2 regions of the Nitrobacter sp. MLSD-S21 genome follow, and region 2 is predicted to be linked to the other one. Evidence: riboswitches for the same ligand, from Rfam matches in the RefSeq annotation. Region 2 holds a riboswitch; the other holds the start of a gene.
What was found. Region 2 has a riboswitch for cobalamin ahead of AC1RT6_RS13055 (ribonucleoside-diphosphate reductase subunit alpha). Riboswitches for the same ligand answer to the same signal wherever they lie in the genome.

Region 1 (7,303 bases), on a different contig from region 2:
TCAAGGCGATGCGCCCGCACACGAAGAAGATCTTCGATGCCCATCTGATGATCTCGCCGTGCGATCCTTACCTCGAAGCCTTCGCCAAGGCCGGTTGTGATCACATCACGGTTCACGTCGAAGCGGGGCCGCACCTGCACCGCTCGCTGCAGGCCATTCGCGCGCTCGGCAAGAAGGCGGGGGTCACACTCAATCCCGCGACGCCGCTCTCCACCATCGAATACGTGCTCGACATGGTCGATCTGGTGCTGGTGATGTCGGTCAACCCCGGTTTCGGTGGCCAGAAGTTCATCTCCTCGGCGGTCGGCAAGATTCGGGATTTGCGTACGATGATCGCTGGACGGCCGATCGATATCGAGGTTGACGGCGGAGTCGGACCCGACGTTGCGGGCGAACTTGGCGCCGCCGGCGCCAATGCCTTCGTGGCGGGCTCCGCGGTGTTCAAGGGCGGCACCATGGAGTCCTACAAGGCGAACATGGACGCGATCCGCAGCGCCGCCGCGGCAGCACGGGGCGAAGTGGTCTGACGCAAACGCCGGTACCGGCAGCGTATAGTTCTCGCCCGCGCCCGGAGCAGGAAGGGTTGCAAGTCCGCCTGCCCCGACGGCTTGCTCGCATCGGCAACATACAGCCTCGAGAATGCAGACAAAGCAGATCTCGCCGGCGGCAACTTGTTGCTGCGGATATGCAACGCCACGAGGAAAAGCCGTAGCTGAGTCGCTCCGTCGATTGACATCGACTTTGTTCCCCCTCAAACAGATCGGCGACGGTTCTCCCTCGGGAGATCAAAAGGGAACGTGGTGCGGGATCATCCTAACGCCACGGCTGCCCCCGCAACTGTAAGCGGTGAATCTGCGTCACACGCCACTGGGATATCTCGGCCCCGGGAAGGCGACGCCAGGTAACGACCCGCGAGCCAGGAGACCTGCCGTCAACCCGTGGTCACACGCGAAGATGTCAGTCGGGGACTACAGACATCCGCTTCATCGGCGCCGGCATAGGCTCCCGTGAAACCTCGTTCGCTGTGACGTGCCACCGACGTCCTGCCGAGGTTCCCTCCATGTCCGCCTCCTCCTTGTCCGGGGTTTATCGCAGAAGCCTGCTTGCCTCCACCGTCCTCGCCTCGCTGGGATCGGTCGGCCTGACGACGCCTTCGTGCGCGCAGCAATCCGCCTCTCCCAATCTGCTGCCTCCGATCCGGATCGCGCCGCCGCCGGATAGAACGACAGATTCACGGCCGCCATCTCACCGCGCGGCGTCGCGATCGCGCCGTGTGGCCCGCTCCGCTCCTCGACACCCTCCTGTCACTGAGACGCCCGTTCCGGGCACGATGGGTTCGACCGTGGTCAGCCCCACGGGAGTGGTGACGCCTGCAAGGCAATTGGCAAGCTCCATCACCATCGTCACCGAGAAGGATATACAGACCCAGCAGTACCGCACCGTTCCGGATATCCTGAGGACGGCTCCCGGTCTGAATGTGTTGCAAGCCGGCGGACCGGGCGCCCAGACTTCGGTTTTCATGCGAGGCACGAACGCCAACCACACCAAGGTGATCCTCGACGGAATCGACATCGGCGATCCCGGCAACGCGAATGGCGCATTCGACTATGCGCATCTTCTTGCGGCGGACATTCAGCAGATGGAAATTCTTCGGGGCCCGCAAAGCGGACTCTATGGTTCCGACGCAATCGGCGGAGTGATCTCCATCATCACAAAAAAGGGCGAAGGTCCGCCGCGCGCCACCGCGTCAATCGAGTCCGGCTCGTTCAAAACGTTCAACCAGACGCTCGGATTGAGCGGCTCCGAAAAGAACTTCAACTACGCGGTCAACGTCGCCCATCTCCATGCCGGAGATGTTCCTGTCACACCGCCGGAGCTTCTCCCGCCCGGACGGCAAGCGATCGGAAACAACTATGACAACATGACCTATTCGACCAAGCTCGGCGTCGATCTCAATGAGAATCTGACCGTCAATTCGGTGGTCCGCTATACTGACGCGATGCTGCTGTTCACGGGCGACGGTGGATTTCCAAGCACGCCCAACGCCACCCAGAGCACACACGCCGTCCAGCAACTCTTCAACCGCGAAGAAGCCGTGTGGTCTCTGTTCGATGGGCGCGTCCAAAGCTACTTCGGTGTCAATTACACCAACAGCAGAGGCTACGACGCAGGTCCCGGCAGTCCGGTCACGACCACCACGGGCGAGCGCCTCAAGTTTGACTGGCGCACGGTGGCCGAAATTGCGCGTGACAACCATCTGGTCTTCGGCGCCGAGCATCAGACCGATCGCATCGACACCACCGATCTTGCCGCCAAGAACGGCAACAAGGCAGGCTTCATCGAGTTGCAATCAGCTCTCGCGAACCGCCTTTTCCTCGTTGCGAATGTCCGCCAAGATTCCAACGACCTGTTCGGCGAGCGTATGACCTACCGGGTCGCACCGGCGATCATTGTTCCAATCACGGAAACGAAACTGAAAGCAAGTTACGGCACGGGATTCAAGGCGCCTTCGCTGAGCCAGTTATTCCGGGACTTTCCAACCTTCAATTTCTTCGCCAATCGCAACCTGAAACCGGAAGATAGCCGCGGCTACGATGCCGGTTTCGAGCAACCTCTGTTCAACGATCGTGTGCGGTTCGGCTCGACTTACTTCCATAACGACATCACCAACCTGATCGACTACAATGCCACGTTCACATCGTTGGTGAACGTGAACAGCGCGACGACCGAAGGCACCGAAACTTTCGTTTCGGCACAGATCACCGAGCGTTTCGGAATTCGCGCGGATTACACCTTCACCCGTGCCGTCAATGCCGCCACCGGCATGCAGCTGCTGCGCCGACCGAAGGAAAAGTGGAGCGCAACCGCGACCTGGCTCCCCCTCGATGCATTGACACTGTCGGCGACCGTGCTCCGCGTCAACGACTGGATTGATGTCACCCGCGACGGTTCAATCTCCGGAATTGTAGCGCCGGGCTATACGCTGGTGAACTTGCGTGGCGACTATGCCGTCAATGACCAGGTCAAGGTATTCGGGCGGATCGATAATCTCTTTGATGCCCGCTACCAAAATCCGACCGGGTTCCTTGCGCCGGGCCTTGCGATTTTTGGCGGCATCCGGGTGGCAAGTTACGGGGTGCGATAACTCTCGACCTCTTCCCGACGAGGAGAAGTGAAAAGGCGGCGGGAGTCCACGCAACAAAGGGGTTCGCTAAAACTATTCCGGCTTTGATGAATCAAAGCCGGGCCTTTAGCTTTTTGTTTTGACGTGCTTTCTTTACACGAACAGGTCATTCATCCTCGGGTCAAGCCCGAGGATATGCTTCGCTCGAAACGCTGTAGTCTAATCGATCGGCCGTCCAGTCAGGGCAACGAGCTCGCGCACGAGACGATCGGACATCTGGCCGGTCACCGGCATCCGGCGAGCCTGCTCGAACTTCCGGATCGCCGCCTGGGTTTCGGGCCCGGCCGTTCCTGTCGGCTTAAATTGACCATAGCCATATTCCGTCAATATCCGCTGCACGGCGGCGACGCGGCGATTCGCATTGATAAGATCGGCGACGGGATCGCTATGCGACCCAGTCGTTTTGACGGGATTGGTGGGCGCTTCTCCCGCACTCGCGTGCTGTTCTGTTGTCCCCGTCTGATCCGCCTCGACTGGTCGAGGCCGCGGCAGCGGATTGCTCTGTTGCACCAGTGGCATGGTGACAGCCGATCCAAATATCGGCGACGGATGATGGCCGGCCTGCAGGAACATGGCGTTCGTGACGATCGCACCGATGGCGGTAAAAGCCAGGCACCCGGCAACCAGATCTTTCGGGCTATGCAGGAGCACGCGCATCGCGAGACCGCGTTCCTCGTCAACTTCGCTCTTCCTGGTTGCCACGCTGCGGCGGCGTGGCCGCATCACACCCTCTTCAACAATTTTTCTAGGCACTCTTCCTCACCCGGTAATCTTGATCCTGCTTGCCGGAGCGGGAGGCCGGCGTCAGCGTCGCGATGTTATTCGATGACGACTCCGCGTCGGGCACGAGTATCAGCGGCAACATGACGGTTACCGTGGTCCCCTCTTGTACCTTGCTCTGCACATCGATCTCGCCCTGGTGCAACACAACCAGACTCTTGACGATCGACAATCCAAGTCCAGTCCCTTCCTGACGTCGTTGATAGGTCTTCCCCGCCTGGAAGAAGGGGTCGCCGATCCTCTTAAGATCTTCCTGCGCGATGCCGACGCCGTTGTCCATCACACGCAGCGCCATGCGCGATCCTTCGACGCGGGCCGAGATCGTGACGCGGCCGCCCCGCTCCGTGAATTTGATGGCATTCGATACCAGATTCAGAACGATTTGTTTGAACGCGCGCGGATCGCCAATCATCTGCGGCAAATTTTCCGGAACGCGCGTGACCAGTTCAATACCGTTGTCGCGCGCCTTGAGCGCGAGCAGATTGCTCCCGTTGAGCAGCACCTCGCGCGGCGTGAACGGCTCGGGCAATATCTCGAAATTCCCGGACTCCATTTTCGACATATCGAGAATGCTGTTGACCACCGATAATAGATGCTGGCCGGAGTCGTTAATGAGCTGGGCATACTCCTTGCGGCGCGTGGCATCGAGCGACAACCTCGCTTCCTGAACGATCATCTCTGAAAATCCGATGATGGCATTGAGCGGCGTTCGCAGTTCGTGGCTCATTGTCGCGAGAAACCGTGTCTTGGCAGCGTCAGCACGTTCGGCCGTGGTGCGCGCCATATCCAGCGCGTGCTCCTGCTGCTTCCGGTCGGTGACGTCCCGCATCACCGCGACGACTTCGGGTTCGGCCAAGGAGGACGGCTCAAGCGGTCGGCACCGCATTTCCACCCATATGAAATCCCCCGAAGATCGCGCCTCTGATTTCGCACCAGATGCGACGTCGCGCCTGAGTCTGAATTCGACGCTTTGGGCATCCTTGCCAAGTGCAGCCGCCGCGAGCGCCGTAAGATAGGCTGGGCGATCAGCGACGTGGACCCGATCGAACAGACCATGGTCCTGTAACTCCGACACCGGCACGCCAAGCAGGGCTTCCGCGGCCGGCGAAATAAACTGCACGGCGCCGTTGCGCCGGTGACGCGAAATCACGTCGCACATGTGGCGCGCCAGCAGGCGATAACGGTCTTCCTCGACGTTCAGCAGTGAGGCGCCGGTACGCATCAGCGCTTCGTAACCAAACGCCACTCCGGCAGCATAAAGCATGGCGGACGCAATACCGAACGCCATGAAAACACTATGCGCCGCCACGCCGGCATCGGGCAGTGGCAAAACATCAAAATAACTCATCGCGATCAGCGCGAGCACGCACGACACTGCAAGCATCGCGGCGAAGGCGACGACACGGCGGGACGCGGACAGCGCCGCCTCCAGCGGAATCACAACGGGCCAGACGGCAGCGAACGATTCAATCCCACCGGTCGGGAGCGCGATCATCATGACGAGACCGGCGAGCGCGATCGACGACAGCACGTGGGCGCCTTCGTAGCGGCCGGTGCGTGACAGGAAATAGGACAACAAAATCGGCACGACGAGCCAGGCGAAAGCCACCACTTCCAGTGCCGTCGGTGCACCGCGGATCGCCAGATACATCGGAAACGCCGCGAGCGCGACGAGGCTGCCGAGCAGCCGCGGCCCCATGAAGGTTCGATGCCGCGCCCGCGTCAACGCGTCGTATCGCGCCGATGGATGCAGCAACGCGTCGAGACGGTCCTGGATAATGGTCAATGCGGTCACGTTGCTTGCGCTTCAGCTGACGTCGTATCCGACGCGCCGGAACGCCTCCATTTGTGGGTTCAACGTGTCAGAGTGAACTTAAGCGAACACTAAAGTGCAGCTCTCTGCGTCACGAAACAGCACACACGGATGGCTCTTTGTCGCCTTGCAACGCCTTCATCGGTGCGAATGGTGAACGCAAGGTTTCCGCCACCATATACGGACGACGCCGAGGATCGGCGTCGCGTCTGGCGACCGCGTTTCGCACACGCATCAATCGAAAATTTACGCCGAATCAAATTCTGCCGCCGTTTGCGGGATTTTTGTTTGCCCGGACGCGTCGAGCAAACGGGGGATTCAGGACCATTTGATAGGGAAAGGACAGATTGCGGAATTCAACGCAACGTGACGAAGATCAAAAACGCATAGGGACGCGACATGTTTTTCCTGCTTCGCATGGCATTCTGGCTCGGGCTCGTGCTCGTGCTGCTGCCGAGGGATGAGGCGCCCGAGGCGAACAAGGCACCCAAGATTGGGGCTTCCGACGCTGTATCGGCCGCCACAGCCGCCGTATCGGATATGAGTCAATTCTGCACACGTCAGCCGGGCGTCTGCGAGGTCGGGGGCCAGGCTGCCTCCGCAATCGGCCAGCGCGCGCAGGACGGCGCGAGAAAGCTCTACCGGATCATCACCGAGAAACGCCCTCCCGACCATACGGGGTCGATCGACGGCGTTCCCTCCGTCGAAACGGCGGATTCCGGCGACGTGCAGCATGACACCTTGACGCCGGAGGATCTGCAGGCGGAATGGCGTCTCGCTGCTCCGAAAACCGTCCCGAGGGAACAATTCCCATAGATCGCCGGGTCCATATCGATTTTATGTCTCCATGGCCTTATATTAGTCGGCTGGGACACATTACACATGAGCCGTGATGACGACGATCGACGAGATCAGGGACAACTTTGAGCTTCTGGAAGAGTGGGACGACCGCTACCGGTACGTCATCGAACTCGGACGCACCCTTGAGCCCATGAGCGAGGCCGAGCACTCCGCGGCGAATAAGGTGCAGGGCTGCGCCAGTCAGGTCTGGCTGTCGCTCAAAGCCGGTCGCGGCGCTGACAGCCACCCGGTGCTGACCTATGTCGGCGACAGCGACGCGCATATCGTGCGCGGGCTGATTGCGATCCTGCTCACGCTTTTTTCCGGCAGGAAGCCACAGGACATTCTGGACACCGACGCGATCGCCGTCTTCGACGGCCTTGGCTTCCGCGAGCATCTCACGCCGCAACGCTCCAACGGGCTGCGCGCGATGGTTGAGCGCATTCGCAGGGACGCGCGCGAAGCGCTGGCTGCCGCAGCCTGAGGCTGGTTTTCGCCTTTCGAATTTCGGGCAAGAGGAAATGCGGATCGCGCGAACGACGCGCGATCCCACTTCGCTCGAAAACGCTCTAACCGCTCGTGAACCTTGCATCGCTTGCCAGCCACGTCCGGACGTGGGCGCTCGTTTCTGCACGCGCGTGGAGACCGTAGTGCCTCGCCAGCCTGTCCAGTGCCAGTTGCAGCAC
Region 2 (7,303 bases):
TTCATAATGCGAGTCAACACCCCTGTGAGAAAGGAGCCAACATGAAGATCGTGACCAGCCTTAGCTTCCGGGGCCAGTGCCGCGAGGCATTCGAGTTCTACGCCAAAGTCCTCGGCGGGACGATCAAGGCAGCCATGCCCTACGGCGATGCGCCTCCGGGCATGCCGATCACGGACGAGAAGTACAAAACCTGGCTGATGCATTGCTGGCTCGATGTTGGCGATCAGGCGCTGATGGGCGCCGACATGGACGTCGGATGGGCATCTAACATCGACAAACCCAAGAATGGCTTCGACGTTACCCTGCACACGAATGACATGGCCGAGGCCCGGCGCTGGTTCGATCAGCTCTCCGAAGGCGGCAAAGCAGGCATGCCGTTCGCCGAAACCTTCTGGTCGCCCGGCTTCGGCACGCTGACCGACAAGTTCGGCATCCCCTGGATGATCAACGTCATTCCATCGGCTGACTGGAAACCGCCGCAAGGCTGATCGCATGTCTATAGCGTTTCGAGCGAAGCATGCTCTCGGGCTTGACCCCGAGGACAGATAACGGTTCGCGTAAAGAAACGCGTCAAACAAATTATAGAACCTCGCGTCTGATTCCATCAGGCGCGGGGTTCTAAACACCAGGAATAAAAAGCAGGCGGCTGTCGGCACCGACCGTGCTGATGCGTCCTTGGGACATCGGGCGGGCAGGCCGCCCGATGGAGCAGGAGCGTCGGGCAAGGACCATGAATCATTACTATCGCTGGGTGATCGTTGCGGCGGGCGGCCTCTTGGGCTGCGTCGCGATCGGCGCCATGTTTTCGTTGCCTATCTTCCTGCGGCCGATGTCGCAGGACACCGGCTGGTCCGTCACCGGCATATCCACGGCGATGACGATCGGTTTCCTCGCCATGGCGGCGGCCAGCATGGTGTGGGGCAACCTCTCCGACAGGTTCGGCCCACGCCCGGTGGTGCTCACGGGGTCGGTCGCGCTGGCGGCGAGCTTGGCGCTCGCCAGCCGGGCGGAATCGCTAATCGCGTTTCAATTTCAATTTGGTCTTTTGATCGGTGCGTCAACCGCCGCCATCCTTGCGCCGATGATGGCTTGCGTGACCGGTTGGTTCGATACGCAGCGCGGTCTTGCCGTCTCGCTGGTCTCCGCAGGCATGGGCATGGCGCCGATGACCATGGCGCCGCTTGCAGCCTGGCTGGTCACGATCCATGACTGGCGGACATCGATGCTGATCATCGCTGCTCTCACCGCGGTTCTGATGATTCCCGCCGCACTGCTCGTGCGTCGGCCGCCGGCGTTGGAGGGCGGACCGGCCGGGATGACAATGAGTGAGACGCAATCGAACATGACCGTCCGGCAAGCGGTGAGTTCACCGCAGTTCATCATTTTGATGCTGGCGAACTTCTTCTGCTGCGCCACTCACTCAGGCCCGATCTTTCATACGGTGAGCTATGCGGTGACGTGCGGCATACCGATGATTGCTGCGGTGTCGATCTACAGCATCGAGGGGTTGGCCGGCATGTTCGGTCGCATCGGGTTCGGCCTTGCGGGAGATCGGTTCGGTGCGCAACGCGTTCTGGTGATCGGACTGATGGCGCAGGCCTTCGGCGTACTCGCCTATGCTTTCGTCAACCAGCTCGGCGGTTTCTACGCCGTGGCGGTGGTGGTCGGCTTCCTTTACGCCGGAACGATGCCGCTCTATGCCGTGATCATCCGGGAGAATTTCCCGTTGAAGATGATGGGCACGATCATCGGCGGCACCGCGATGGCCGGCAGCCTTGGCATGTCGACCGGCCCGCTGCTGGGCGGGCTGATCTACGACCATTTCGGCAGCTACGCGCTGATGTATGTCGGTTCGTGGGGCATGGGCCTGATGGCTATGCTGATCCTGATGAGCTTTCGGCCGTTCTTCCCTAGGAGGGAGGCTATGGCGGCGGCTTAAGTTAGGTGTGGTGCTTCCGATTTATTCGGTCGGCATTCTGCGGTCCTGTTAATCCCACGCAAGTGCGCCGCCATTCTGGTATTCGATGACGCGGGTCTCAAAAAAGTTTTTCTCCTTCTTGAGATCCATCGCCTCGCTCATCCACGGAAAGGGATTGTCGGCCTCGGGAAACACCGGCGCGAGCCCGAGCTGAGCGCATCGCCGGTTGGCGATGACGTGCATGTAGGTCTCGCACAGCGCGGCATTCAGGCCAAGGAACCCGCGTGGCATGGTGTCCCGCCCATACGCGGCTTCGAGCTCGGCGGCATTCTTCAGCATGGCGCGCACCTCTTCCTGGAAATGCTTGCTCCAGAGATGCGGGTTCTCGATTTTGATCTGGTTGATGATGTCGATGCCGAAGTTCAGGTGGATCGACTCGTCGCGCAGGATGTATTGATACTGCTCGGCGATGCCCACCATCTTGTTGCGCCGGCCGAGCGAGAGGATCTGCACGAAGCCCGTATAGAACCACATCCCTTCGAACACGACGTAGAACGCGACGAGGTCGCGCAGGAACGCCTGATCCGCTTCCGGCGTGCCGGTCTTGAAGCCGGGGTCGTCGAGATGCTGCGTGTGTTTGAGCGCCCAGGCCGCCTTGTCGGTGATAGAGGGCACCTCGCGATACATGTTGAACAATTCGCCCTCGTCGAGACCAAGACTTTCGACGATGTACTGGAAGGTGTGGGTGTGGACGGCTTCCTCGAAGGCCTGGCGAAGCAGATATTGCCGGCATTCGGGATTGGTGAGGTGGCGGTAGATCGCCAGAACGATGTTATTGGCGACCAGCGACTCAGACGCCGCGAAGAAGCCGAGATTGCGCTTGATCATGCGCCGCTCGTCATCGGTGAGGCCGTCCTTCGATTTCCACAATGCGATGTCGGCCTGCATCGACACTTCGGTCGGCATCCAGTGATTATTGCAGCCGGAGAGATACTTCTCCCAGGCCCATCGGTACTTGAGCGGCAGGAGCTGGTTGACGTCGGCGCGGGCGTTGATCATCCGCTTGTCGTCGACGCGCACCCGCGCAGCGCCGCGATCGATTTCGCCGAGGCCGGTGGCATCGACAGAGGTGTCGGTCATTGTCACGCAAGGCGATGGATCAGACGTCACGTCGTTATGCGCGAGCGTCTGCGGCGGAGCGGATCGTGCCAGTGCGGGAGAAGAGGTGTCGGACCAATCGAGCATGGGGTGTTCCTGATTGTTTCTTCTTTGTGCAAGCGACGCGCGAGCACGAAATGAGGCTACTGACACGCCTCGCAGGTGGGATCCTCGATGCGGCAGGCTTTCCAGCCTTCAGTGTTGTCGGAGCGATTGTGTCCATTCGCATGGCCGTCCTGCGCTGCGGCGGAAACGGCCGCGGACACAGCGTTGAGCTTGCCGTCGGTGCCTTTGAGCGTGGATTTCTCGACATGCGTCGCCGACCGCGAGCGCAGGTAATAGGTCGTCTTCAGGCCGCGTTTCCAGGCATGGCGATAGAGCGCGTCGAGCTTTTTGCCGCTCGGATTGGCAATGTAGAGATTGAGCGACTGCGCCTGGTCGATCCACTTCTGCCGGCGCGACGCGGCGTCGATCAGCCAGCCTGAGTCAATCTCGAAGGCGGTGGCATAGAGTGCCTTGAGATCATCGGGAACGCGGTCGATCTGACCGACGCTGCCGTCGAAATACTTGAGATCCGAGATCATCACCTCGTCCCATAGGCCGCGTGCCTTGAGATCGCGCACGAGATGCGCGTTCACTACCGTGAAGTCGCCGGACATGTTGGATTTGACGTAGAGGTTCTGATAGGCGGGCTCGATCGACTGCGACACCCCGCAGATGTTGGAGATCGTCGCGGTCGGCGCGATCGCCATGCAGTTCGAATTGCGCATCCCGATGGTCATGACGCTCTCGCGCAGCGAGGCCCAGTCGAGACGGCTGGAACGGTCGATCTCGACTGCTACGCCGCGCGCCTCATCGACCAGCGTGAGGGAATCGAGCGGCAGGATACCCTTCGACCACAGCGATCCTTGATAGGAGGGATAGCGGCCGCGCTCGGCCGCGAGATCGACCGACCCGGAAATCGCGTAATAGGCGATCGCTTCCATGCTCTCGTCTGCGAAGGCCACGGCGTCGTCCGACGCATAAGGCAGGCGCAGGATGTTGAGCGTATCCTGAAAGCCCATGACGCCGAGCCCAACCGGCCTGTGCCGCAGGTTCGAGGTCCGCGCCTCCGGAATGGTGTAGAAATTCACGTCTAGCACGTTGTCGAGCATGCGCATCGCAATCTTGACCGTGCGCGCGAGGTGCTCGTGGTCGAGCTTACCGTCCTTGAGGTGGTTCATCAGGTTGACGGAGCCGAGATTGCAGACCGCGATCTCCGTTTTTGAGGTGTTGAGCGTGATCTCGGTGCAGAGATTTGAGGAATGCACGACGCCGCAATGCTGCTGAGGTGAGCGCAGGTTGCAGGGGTCTTTGAAGGTGATCCAGGGATGCCCGGTCTCGAACAGCATGGTCAGCATACGCCGCCACAGGTCGACAGCTCGGACCTGCTTCGTCACCCGTAGCTCGCCGCCCGCAGCCTTCTTTTCATAGTGAGCGTAGCGTTCAGCGAAGGCCTTGCCGGCGAGATCGTGCAGGTCCGGCGTCTCGTCGGGTGAGAACAGCGTCCAGACGCCATCTTCTTCGACGCGCTGCATGAAGAGGTCCGGCACCCAGTTCGCCGTATTCATGTCATGGGTGCGGCGACGGTCGTCGCCGGTGTTCTTTCGCAGGTCGAGAAATTCCTCGATGTCGATGTGCCAGGTTTCGAGATATGCGCACACCGCGCCCTTGCGCTTGCCGCCCTGGTTGACGGCGATCGCGGTATCGTTCGCGACTTTCAGGAACGGCACCACGCCCTGGCTTTCGCCGTTGGTGCCCTTGATATGTGCGCCGAGCCCACGCACGCGCGTCCAGTCGTTGCCGAGCCCGCCCGCATACTTGGAAAGCAACGCATTGTCCTTGATCGCCTTGAAGATGCCGTCGAGGTCGTCGGCGACAGTCGTGAGAAAGCAGGACGAGAGCTGCGGGCGCAGCGTGCCGGCGTTGAACAGCGTCGGCGTCGAGGCCATGAAGTCGAACGATGAGAGCAGGTCGTAGAACGCGATCGCCTTCTCCTCACGATCGATCTCGCGCAGCGCGAGGCCGCAGGCGACGCGCATGAAAAATGCTTGCGGCAGCTCGAAACGCACACCGCGGACGTGCAGGAAGTAGCGATCGTAGAGCGTCTGGAGTCCGAGATAGTCGAATCGCAGGTCGCGTTCCGGCTTCATCGCAGCCGCAAGCCGGTCGAGGTCGAAACGGCCGATCTCCGGATCGAGCAGTTCGTTGTCGATGCCCGTTCGCACATAAGCGCGGAAGTAATCCGCGTGGCGCTCTGCCATCTCGGCTTGCGTGGCTTGCTCGGACCGTCCCGAGACAAAGCTCAAAGCCTCGCGGCGTAGCTTGTCGAGCAGCAGCCGGGCGCTGGCCTTGGCGTAATCGGGATCGGTTTCGACCAGCGTGCGGGCGGCAAGGATCGTCGCCAGCGCCAGTTCGTCCACGCTGATGCCGTCATAAAGGTTGCGATGGGTTTCAGTCAGAATCGCGGAGGAAGAGACATCCGCGAGCCCCGCGCAGGCCTCCTCCACCACGGCGGCGAGGCGTTTGGTATCGATAGGTACCATCGATCCGTCAGCCAACTTCATCCGCAGCACTGGCGTCACCACTGCCTGGATGCCCTTCTTTGCCTTCGACCCTTGCGCCTTCGCCCGTTCGCGAGCGCGCTCCTCGCGATAGAGCACATAGGCGCGCGCGACCTTGTGATGCTCGCTCCGCATCAGCGCGAGTTCGACCTGATCCTGGATGTCCTCGATGTGGAAGGTGCGGCCGGCGTCGGACCGCCGCGACAGGCTGGCGACGATCTGGCCGGTCAACTCAGTGACGGTGTCATGGACCCTGCGCGAGGCGGCGGCGCTGGTTCCCTCGACCGCAAGAAACGCCTTGGTCAGCGCGACGGCGATCTTCGATGAATCGAACGGCGAGACCGAACCGTTGCGCCGAATGACCTGATACGCGGGTTCGCTGGGCGGCATCGCAGCCGCAGCAGGCAAAGACGGACGCACAGCACGCGCAGCTTCGGTTGCGAGAGACATCGGCTCAAGACCCCAGTTTTGTTGCGAGCCGGGGTCAGGCGGGAGACGCGCGCAGGAAATCCCACGGCGGACGCCGCGATTCCCGTCAAGCGGCCCGCTGGGACACCCCGCCCAGGGAACGTTTCGGCTGTCACGGCAGGTTTCCTGGCTTGCGGGGTCTCAGCGTCCGTCCGGTCTTCCCAGGGCCTTGCGATCCCAGTGACACTCAATGGACTTCGGCTCGCCGCTTAACAGTTGCGGGGGCAGCGCCGGCACTACCGGCTTCCCTCTTTAGCTCTCGGTGTTGCGACTCGAGAGACCGTGACCACCATATCTAGTAGCCGCACCAAATTCCGAGTCAACAGATCGTTTCGACTCCGGCTTCACAATTCTCGTAATTCACAGTTCGGCGAAAAACGCTGTGCAACCCTCGCTCTGTCCAACTCTTGACGCTTCGATCATACAGACCATTATCTGCGCAGATTTGCCGCGGCGTTTGTTTCGCCGCTCAACCGCCGAGTCCGCCGTGACCGAATTCGTCCGACCGAACCTGACGCCCCCGAACGGGCAAAAAAAGGTGTTGCTGCATTCCTGTTGCGCGCCCTGCTCGGGCGAAGTGATGGAAGCGATGCTCGCATCGGGGATCGATTACACGATCTTTTTTTACAATCCGAACATCCATCCCCTGAAGGAATACCTGCTGCGCAAGGACGAAAACGTCCGCTTCGCGGAGAAGCACGGCGTGCCGTTCGTCGATGCCGATTACGATAAGGACAATTGGTTTGCCCGTGCCAAGGGGATGGAGTGGGAACCTGAACGCGGGGCGCGCTGCACCATGTGCTTCGACATGCGCTTCGAGCGCACCGCGCTCCATGCGCATGAGCATGGTTTCCCGGTGATGACCTCGTCGCTCGGTATCTCCCGCTGGAAGAACATGGCGCAGATCAACGACTGCGGCCATCGCGCGGCCGGACGTTATGACGGTCTCTCGTATTGGGATTTCAACTGGCGCAAGGGCGGCGGCTCGCAGCGAATGATCGATATCAGCAAGCGCGAGCAATTCTATCAACAGGAGTATTGCGGCTGCGTCTATTCGCTGCGCGATACCAATCAGCACCGCCGGGATCAGGGTCGTCCGCCGATCGTGATCGGGACGCAATTCTACCGGCACGGCGAGGATTCGGACCCGACATAA

Region 1: another riboswitch for cobalamin. It lies ahead of AC1RT6_RS00605 (TonB-dependent receptor plug domain-containing protein); the one in region 2 lies ahead of AC1RT6_RS13055 (ribonucleoside-diphosphate reductase subunit alpha).

Annotation. Positions count from the first base shown of each region.
Region 1 covers NZ_JBXASZ010000001.1:132,222-139,524, reverse strand. Annotated here, with positions in the region: gene rpe (ribulose-phosphate 3-epimerase) at 1-527, shown strand, start outside; cobalamin riboswitch at 753-947, shown strand; gene AC1RT6_RS00605 (TonB-dependent receptor plug domain-containing protein) at 1,061-3,145, shown strand; gene AC1RT6_RS00600 (peptidoglycan-binding domain-containing protein) at 3,344-3,907, opposite strand; gene AC1RT6_RS00595 (sensor histidine kinase) at 3,930-5,750, opposite strand; gene AC1RT6_RS00590 (DUF5330 domain-containing protein) at 6,177-6,593, shown strand; gene AC1RT6_RS00585 (SufE family protein) at 6,670-7,101, shown strand; gene AC1RT6_RS00580 (DUF6456 domain-containing protein) at 7,187-7,303, opposite strand, start outside.
Region 2 covers NZ_JBXASZ010000003.1:638,370-645,672, reverse strand. Annotated here, with positions in the region: gene AC1RT6_RS13070 (VOC family protein) at 42-488, shown strand; gene AC1RT6_RS13065 (MFS transporter) at 731-1,939, shown strand; gene AC1RT6_RS13060 (ribonucleotide-diphosphate reductase subunit beta) at 1,988-3,163, opposite strand; gene AC1RT6_RS13055 (ribonucleoside-diphosphate reductase subunit alpha) at 3,220-6,129, opposite strand; cobalamin riboswitch at 6,247-6,447, opposite strand; gene AC1RT6_RS13050 (epoxyqueuosine reductase QueH) at 6,635-7,303, shown strand.